2 regions of the Mesorhizobium sp. M8A.F.Ca.ET.207.01.1.1 genome follow, and region 1 is predicted to be linked to the other one. Evidence: riboswitches for the same ligand, from Rfam matches in the RefSeq annotation. Region 1 holds a riboswitch; the other holds the start of a gene.

What was found. A riboswitch is a leader RNA that binds a small molecule or an ion and turns the genes downstream of it on or off. The one in region 1 is predicted to bind cobalamin.
Region 2: it holds a riboswitch for cobalamin, as region 1 does, so the genes downstream of both, EN850_RS24025 (CbtB domain-containing protein) here and bluB (5,6-dimethylbenzimidazole synthase) in region 1, are expected to answer to the same signal.

What each region holds. Positions count from the first base shown of each region.
Region 1 covers NZ_SRUS01000005.1:96,395-100,204, forward strand. The annotation lists gene EN850_RS15935 (pirin family protein) at 1-48, opposite strand, end outside; gene EN850_RS15940 (DUF2277 domain-containing protein) at 89-355, opposite strand; gene EN850_RS15945 (exodeoxyribonuclease VII small subunit) at 448-699, opposite strand; gene EN850_RS15950 (histone deacetylase family protein) at 703-1,629, opposite strand; cobalamin riboswitch at 1,808-1,990, shown strand; partial or broken gene bluB (5,6-dimethylbenzimidazole synthase) at 2,162-2,668, shown strand; gene EN850_RS15960 (hypothetical protein) at 2,836-3,810, opposite strand, start outside.
Region 2 covers NZ_SRUS01000008.1:247,637-251,446, reverse strand. The annotation lists gene cobO (cob(I)yrinic acid a,c-diamide adenosyltransferase) at 1-312, opposite strand, end outside; gene cobU (bifunctional adenosylcobinamide kinase/adenosylcobinamide-phosphate guanylyltransferase) at 314-829, opposite strand; gene EN850_RS24030 (CbtA family protein) at 822-1,625, opposite strand; gene EN850_RS24025 (CbtB domain-containing protein) at 1,641-1,820, opposite strand; cobalamin riboswitch at 1,857-2,055, opposite strand; gene EN850_RS24020 (aromatic ring-hydroxylating dioxygenase subunit alpha) at 2,199-3,365, shown strand; gene EN850_RS24015 (MFS transporter) at 3,416-3,810, opposite strand, start outside.

The DNA.
Region 1 (3,810 bases):
GGCGAAGGCATCGCCGGCCTCAGGGTCTTTCCCCGGGAAGAAGCTCATGAACTCTCCTGGTCAGCGCTCGGTGGCTGCCTCGGCCGCATCAGGCAAAGCGGATCGCGGCCTTTGCTCTTAGTTTGGCCGCCACCTCTTCGCGATTGCGCGGATGCTGGTGGGTTTCGAGGGAATCAAGCAATTCGCGTGCGGATGCCGCGATGGCTTCGACAGCATGATCGAACGCATGCTGGTTCTGTTTCGACGGCCGCGTCGTTCCGCTCAGCTTGCGGACAAACTGGAGTGCCGCGTCGCGGACTTCGTCATTGGTTGCCGGCGGATCAAAATTGAACAGGGTCTTGATGTTTCTGCACATCGTTTCCAAACCTCCTCTGGTCCGTTTCAATCGGGACGAACTGTATCCTCAATCATGATCGTGTCCAAAAATCGGTAAGGCTGCTCGGAGCCTTAGTCCGCGTCGAGCGGCTCGGTTCCAACCGGCTTGCCATCGCGCGACAGCCTGATCTTCTCGACCTTGTCTTCGGCTGCCTTCAGCAACCGGTCGCAATGCGCCTTCAGCGCCTCGCCACGCTCGTAGATCCGGATCGACTGGTCGAGCGGCACGTCGCCACGCTCGAGATCATCGACGATCTTCTCCAGCGCGTCGAGTGCCTGTTCGAAGCTCATCGCCTTAACGTCTTCATTGATCTCACCGCTCATCATTCATCCTTTCATCAGTCGCCCGACATGGGCGGCGACCGAAAATGCCAATCCCTGCAGATCGTAGCCACCCTCGAGTAGGCTGACGAGCCGGTTGCCGCCGTGGCGTGCGGCGCGCTGCATCAACTGGCCGGTCGCCCAGTCGAAATCGTCCTCGGTCAGATTGATCTCGGCCAGCGGGTCGCGGTGGTGCGCGTCGAAGCCGGCCGAAATGATGATCAGGTCGGGGGCGAAATTGTCGAGCGATGGCAGCACGCGCGACAGGAAGGCATCGCGAAACACCTCGCTGCCGGTCTGTGGCGCCAGCGGCGCGTTGACGATGTTGCCGGCACCGGTCTCGTTCTTCGCCCCGGTGCCTGGGTACAACGGCATCTGGTGCGTCGAGCAATAGAGCACCGACGGATCGTCCCAGAAAATATCCTGCGTGCCGTTGCCGTGATGCACGTCCCAGTCGACGACGGCGACACGCTCGGCGCCGTGCCTCTTCTGCGCGTAGCGGGCAGCGATCGCCGCCGTGTTGAAGAAGCAGAAGCCCATTGCGGTGGTCTTTTCGGCATGGTGGCCGGGCGGACGGGCGGCGACGAAGACATTGTCGGCGCGGCCCGCAAAGACGTCGTCGACGGCGGCGTTGGCGGCGCCGATCGCCGTGATCGCGGCCTGCCAGCTCTTCGGGCTGGCGGTGGTGTCGGCGTCGATGTGGGCAATGCCTTCGTGGGGGATGGCGGCGCGGACACGCGCGACGAAATCGGCGGGATGCGCATAGAGGATCGTCGCCTCGTCGCCTTGCGGTGCCTCGACGCGGTCGAGCGCGGCAAAAGCTTCGTCGTCGAGCACGCGCTCGATGGCGCGCAGGCGGTCGGGCCGCTCGGGGTGACCCGGCGGGGTGACGTGTTCGAGAAAGATGGGGTGCGTGTAGAGACGGGTAGCCATCTCCCCTATCTAGTGCCCCGGCGCCGTAATGGCCATGCATGGCGGCTTGATCGCTGGGGAAAATCACGCCTGCGTCCATTGGCGTCGCTGCGGGGATTGGCGACGCCGGGGCTTCGGCGTAAGGTGACCGACACTGCCTGGTGCCTGCCGGTCTGTTTGTTTTAGCCGCATTCTGCGACGCCAAGTGATTTCACTTGGCTGCAAATGCTCCGGCGGGAGAATCGGGAACACGGTTAAATTCCGTGGCGTGCCCAACGCTGTAAGGGGGACCGCGCCGGTAAATGCCACTGTCGATGACGGGAAGGCACCGGACGCGGGTTGATCCCGAGCCAGAAGACCGGCCTGGCAGGCATCGTCATCCGCATGGTCAGGCGGATGACATCAGAGCGATGTGGGTCCTCTTGGACGCGCAAAGTTCGCTCTGAGAATTTGAACTGCTGCAATCGCAAGGGGACAAGCGATGCCGGAAGCCATGACCGCTCCAATGGGCGATGGATTTGATCAGATAGCGCGTGACGCGGTTTATCGCGCCATGTTCACGCGGCGCGACGTCCGCAGCCATTTTACATCGGAGGCGATCGACGATGCAGTGCTGGCGCGGCTGCTGCTTGCCGCCCACCACGCGCCATCGGTCGGCTTCATGCAACCCTGGAATTTCATCGTCATCCGCGATGCCGCGCGACGGGCGAAGGTGCGCGACCTGTTCCTTGCCGCGCGCGAGCAGGAACTGCCGGCAATCGAGGCAGACCGGCAGGCGCTCTACCGCAACCTCAAGCTCGAAGGCATTTGCGAAAGCGCATTCAACATCTGTATCACCTGCGACCGCGAGCGCTCGAAAGGCTCGCCGCTGGGGCGCTGGCACAACCCGGAAATGGATCTCTACAGCACGGTCTGCGCGGTGCAGAATTTCTGGCTGGCCGCGCGCGCTGAAGGCATTGGCGTCGGCTGGGTCAGCATCATCGAGGCGCAAGCGCTGAACAGCCTGCTGTCTATCCCCGATCACGTGACGCCGATCGCCTATCTCTGCGTCGGCCGTGTCTCGGAGTTCGCGCCGAAACCAGACCTCGAAACGCATGGCTGGGGCCGGCGCCTGCCGCTGCCCGACCTGATCATGAGCGAGACGTTTTGCGGCCAGGGTGAGGCACCGCTCAAATCGGCGGTGGCGCGCCTCGACACCGTCGCAGGTGCGCCCGCCAGCCCCGCCGATCAGCGCGTCGCGCCGGCCATGTCCCAGCGCGAGCCGCCGAAGGTGGAGAGCGCCTTGTCCTTGAGTTCCCGGAACTTCGACGAGGCTTCGGCCAGCCTGGCGTCCCAGGCGGCATCGGGCACCTGGCCCTCGACGGTCCTGAAATAGACCTGCATCAGGCAGGCAATGGCGAATGGCTCGATGAAGGCCGCCTTGAAAGCCCAGGCAAAGACGATGGCGAGCACGAAAGCCCAGCCGGCGAGTTGCCCGGGCATGACATAAAGAATGGCGGCTGCCGGAGCCAGCATCAGCAGGAAAATCACGAAAGACACGCCCCACATGATGACCGCCAGCCAGACGGCGTTCTTGACCATGGTCTTGCCGTTCTGGGCGTAGAGCACCACGCCTTGCCGCGCCGTCTCGAAGGGCGAGGACGAATTGATGCGGATATTGTAACCGAGAATGATCTCGTCGACATAGGTCAGCGACAGGCGGATCACCGTGTTGAGGAACGAGACCAGGCCGCTCAGGCCCGGAATGGGCAGGAAGGCCGCGATGCCGCCCAGCAGGCCGGTGATGGCGCGGATGGCGCCCTTGACCAACTGGTCGACGACGAAAAGGATGTTCGCCTCGGCAAAGCGCTCGGTCACAACCTCTTTCGCGTAGGCGATCTGGTTCTGGCCGTCGGGAACGTCATGTCCGTCGATCAGATGCACCATGACGGCGATATGGCCTGCCTTGACGACGTAGAGGATGTATTCGCGCAGCCAATAGACAGCGATCGAGACGACGCCGAATCCGACCACACCGCCCCAGAGGGCAAAGGACAACGGTCCGTCGGGATCGGTGGAGATATGTCCGACGCCGTAGCCGACCGAGGCACCGGTGCCGGTGGCCATGATGTAGGCCAGCGTGATGCCGAAATAGACGATCATGCGAAAGACAATGAAAGGCCAGGTCCGCATCATGATGGACACCGACCTGCCGATATCGAA
Region 2 (3,810 bases), on a different contig from region 1:
CCAGGTGAACCCCTCGCCCATCGCATGCCAGACGACCCGGTCGCCGAAGGCGGCGAAAGCGTCCTTCTCGCCGGTGTGCCATTTGCCTTTGATGAACTGGACGACGCCGACGCGCTTGCCGTAGCCGAGCATCCGCAGTGCGAGACCGAAGGCGGCCGTGGTCTTGCCCTTGCCGGGGCCGGTGTTGACGATCAGCAACCCCTTCTCGATCGTCTTGCCCGCGACCTCGGCGTCCTGCACCGCCTTGCGCTTGGCCATCTTGGCGCGATGGCGTTCTTCATCCCGGTCTTTGGAGCCCTTGTCTTCGGTCATTTCATTTCACCTTGAGCGGTAGCCCCGCCACCATCAGGAGCACCGTATCGGCGACCGCGGCGACCCGCTGGTTGAGCCGACCGGCGTCGTCGCGAAAACGCCGCGCCAGCGCATTGTCGGGCACGATGCCTTGCCCGACCTCGTTCGACACCACGAACCACGGCCCGCGCGGCCGCGACAGAACGTCCGCCAGCCGTCGGCACGCGGCCTCGACGTCGTGATCCGCCAGCATGTGATTGGTCAGCCACAGCGTCAGGCAGTCGACAAGCACCGGCTGATCATCCGGCAACGCCTCCAGGGCTTCGGCAAGGTCGAGTGGCGCGTCGATGGTCGACCAGCCCTCGCCGCGCCGCGAGCGGTGCAGCGCGATGCGTTCATGCATCTCGTCGTCATAGGCTTGCGCCGTGGCGATATAGGCCCATGGCGAGGGCAACGCCGCCACCAGGGTTTCTGCGTGCGCGCTCTTGCCGGAGCGCGCACCACCGATGATGAAGGTCAGCTTGCCCAGATCAGGCAAAGCTGTCGCGCAGGCTGGTCGCCGTGCCGGTGAAGCGCCCGCGAACCACGCCAACGACCGCGCCGAGCACCAGCCAGAACACCAGATTTGTCACCGTCACCGCCACCACGAACTGATGGTGCAGGCCTTCCGGGATCGGTGTCTCGAAGCTGTCGGGCTGCGGCGCGCCGACAATGTGCGGCGCGACGATCAGCAAGACCGCGAGGATGGTCAACGGCAGCGATCTGCGAAACACGATCAGGCCAAGGCCGATTGCGGTTGCCGCCACCGTTGCCGACCACCAGATCTGGCGCGGCAGGAGATCGGCCGCCGGCATTGCAGGCAACTCCGGCTGCAGGCCGAGGCCAGGCGCCAGTGTGAACACTGCAAAGCCGGCCAGACCCCAGAAAACGCCCTGGCGCCAGTTGCCGACGCCGCCTGCGAATTCCGAAACCGCGACCAGGACCAATGCGAAGCCGATGCCGGTGACGATATTGGCGAGCACGCTGAAGGCGAAACGCTCTAAGCCGTCGGCCGGCGCCCAGCCTTCATCCTCCGCTACCGGAGCAGCTGCTTCCGCTGCCGGCGCGGCGGAACTCATGGCATTGCCTGCCGGAGCGGCCGTGCTCACGGCGCCGGTATCGGTTGTGGCGGGTGCCGCGCCATGGTCGTGGTGATGGCCGCCGCCGGCCTGTTCGTAGACTTCCGCTTTCAGGATCAGTGGAACGGTCGCATAGGCCTGCATGCAGGCGAGAACGACACCGGCCACGAGCCCCGCGATCGCCGCGACGAACACGACGTTGCGAAAAAGGTTCATGATGTCAGATCCCAGTTAGTGGCAGGGAAAGGCCATCGAGTGGCGATAGTCGTGGGCGGCGTTGTGGACCGCATCGATGTGTGAGAAGCCGACAAAACCAACGACGAAGATGCCGAGCAGCGCCGCGAGCGCGAGCTGCATGAAGCGCGACTGCGAGGAGACGGAGGCGCCGAGGGAGACGGTAGCAGTGGTCATTTCCAGTCCTTTCGCCCTCCACCCGAGGGCATAGAAGTCAGTCTTTTCGCCGCCGGCAGGTCTCCTGGCTCGCGGATAAGCGCCCTTCCCCACCTTCCCGAAGAAAAATCTTCAGTGGCATATGGAGAGGACTACCGCACACAGTTGCGGGGGCAGCCACGGCATTGGGCGAAACCTCGCCCGCACCGCATTCCCTCTTGGCTCCCAAAAAGGAACCGACGACGTTGGTGACTATAGGGAAATTCGCCGCGCGCGGCAAACCAAATTCCGACAGCCGCCAGCGCAGGAGCGTCGTATCGGCAAAGCCGCTCCCATCCCGTCCTGATTGACAAACTTCATGGCCGGGTGTCGGCTGGCAAGCCTCACAGGAAGCCAGCCATGCAGCCCAATGCCAGCGAGCGCGATCCTTATAACGGGCTGACCCGTACCGAGCCGACGCTGCCCTCATCGGCATATTGGGACCAGGAGAGCTATAAGCGTGATCTCGACGCCATCTGGTACAGAGACTGGCTGCTCGTCTGCCGCGAGGCCGATCTGGCGCAGCCGCTAGCCTTCCGCCGATTCCGCATCGGCACGCAGGACATCCTCGTGCTGCGCGACGACACAGGTGAGCTGCGCGCCTTCCACAACACCTGCCGCCATCGCGGCTCGCAGCTTTGCCAGGAGAGCGAGGGCCGCCTGAAAGCGCGGCTGATAACCTGCCCCTATCATGCCTGGTCCTACTCGCTGCGCGGCGACCTGGTGCGCGTGCCGTCGAAATCGCTGCCCGACAGCTTCGACAAGGCCGATCACCCGCTTTATCGCGTCGCGCTCTCGGTGTGGCGCGGCTTCGTCTTCGTCAATCTTGCTGAAGATGCCGCCGGCTCGGCGCAATCCTCCTTCGATCCCGCTTCCGGCAACCTCGGCAACTGGCCGCTCGAAACGCTGGTCTCAGGCCATATGCTGCGCAAGGTCATGAACTGCAACTGGAAGATCTTTTGGGAAAACTTCAACGAGTGCCTGCACTGTCCGGGCGTCCACAAGGATTTGTCGCGGCTGGTGCCGATCTATGGCCGCGGCCTGATGAGCCGGCATGACGATCCCGAATGGCTCCGCCACGCCGACAATGACGCGCCGGAATTTTCCGGCGGCTTGCGCGCAGGCGCCCAGACCTGGTCGCGCGACGGCCAGACGCACGGGCCGGTCTTCTCAGGGCTGAAGCCGGCGGAACGCAGCGCCGGCCAGACCTATGCCACCAGCCTGCCCTCGATGTTCATCGTCGGCCATGTCGACTATGTCAGGACCGTGCGCCTGGTGCCGCTCGGTCCCGAACAGACGGAGCTTGTCGCGGAGTGGCTGTTCGCGCCCGAGGCCCTCGCCGAGACCGATATCGACAACATCATCACCTTTGGCACACAGGTGCTGGAGGAGGACGCCGCCATCTGCGAGGTCAACCAGAAGGGCTTGCGCTCGATGCGCCACACAGCCGGCGTGCTGATGCCCGAGGAATATGATCTGCACCGCTTCCACAATTGGGTGCGCGAGCGCCATGCGGCGGTGACATGAGGGTATGTCGAGATTCAGGTCAGGCCGGCATCACCTGAATATCGACATACCTACAGGGACTTCGGCAGGTAGCGCCAGGTCATGAAGCCGCAAAACGCCGCCAGCAGGCTGAGGGTGACGAACACCGATCCCAGGCCGAAGAACGCCAGCACCACCGAATAGACCAGCGGCGGCGTCAGTTCGGAAAAATCGAGATAGGTGCGGTAGACCGCCGCCATCTGCGCCCGCTCATAGGAGCGTACCGAGCGCATGAAGGCGGTCGAACCCAGGGCGTCGAGCGCGATGGTGAAGAAGGCGCCGCACAACAGGAAGGCGCCGGTCAGCAACGGTGCTGTCGCTCCGATCGTGCCGGCGGCCAGCAGCGATGCCGACATGGCGAAATAGGCAAACGTCATGGTGCGCCGGCCGCCAAAGCGCTTTCCTGCCTTGCCCCAGAAGATAGCCA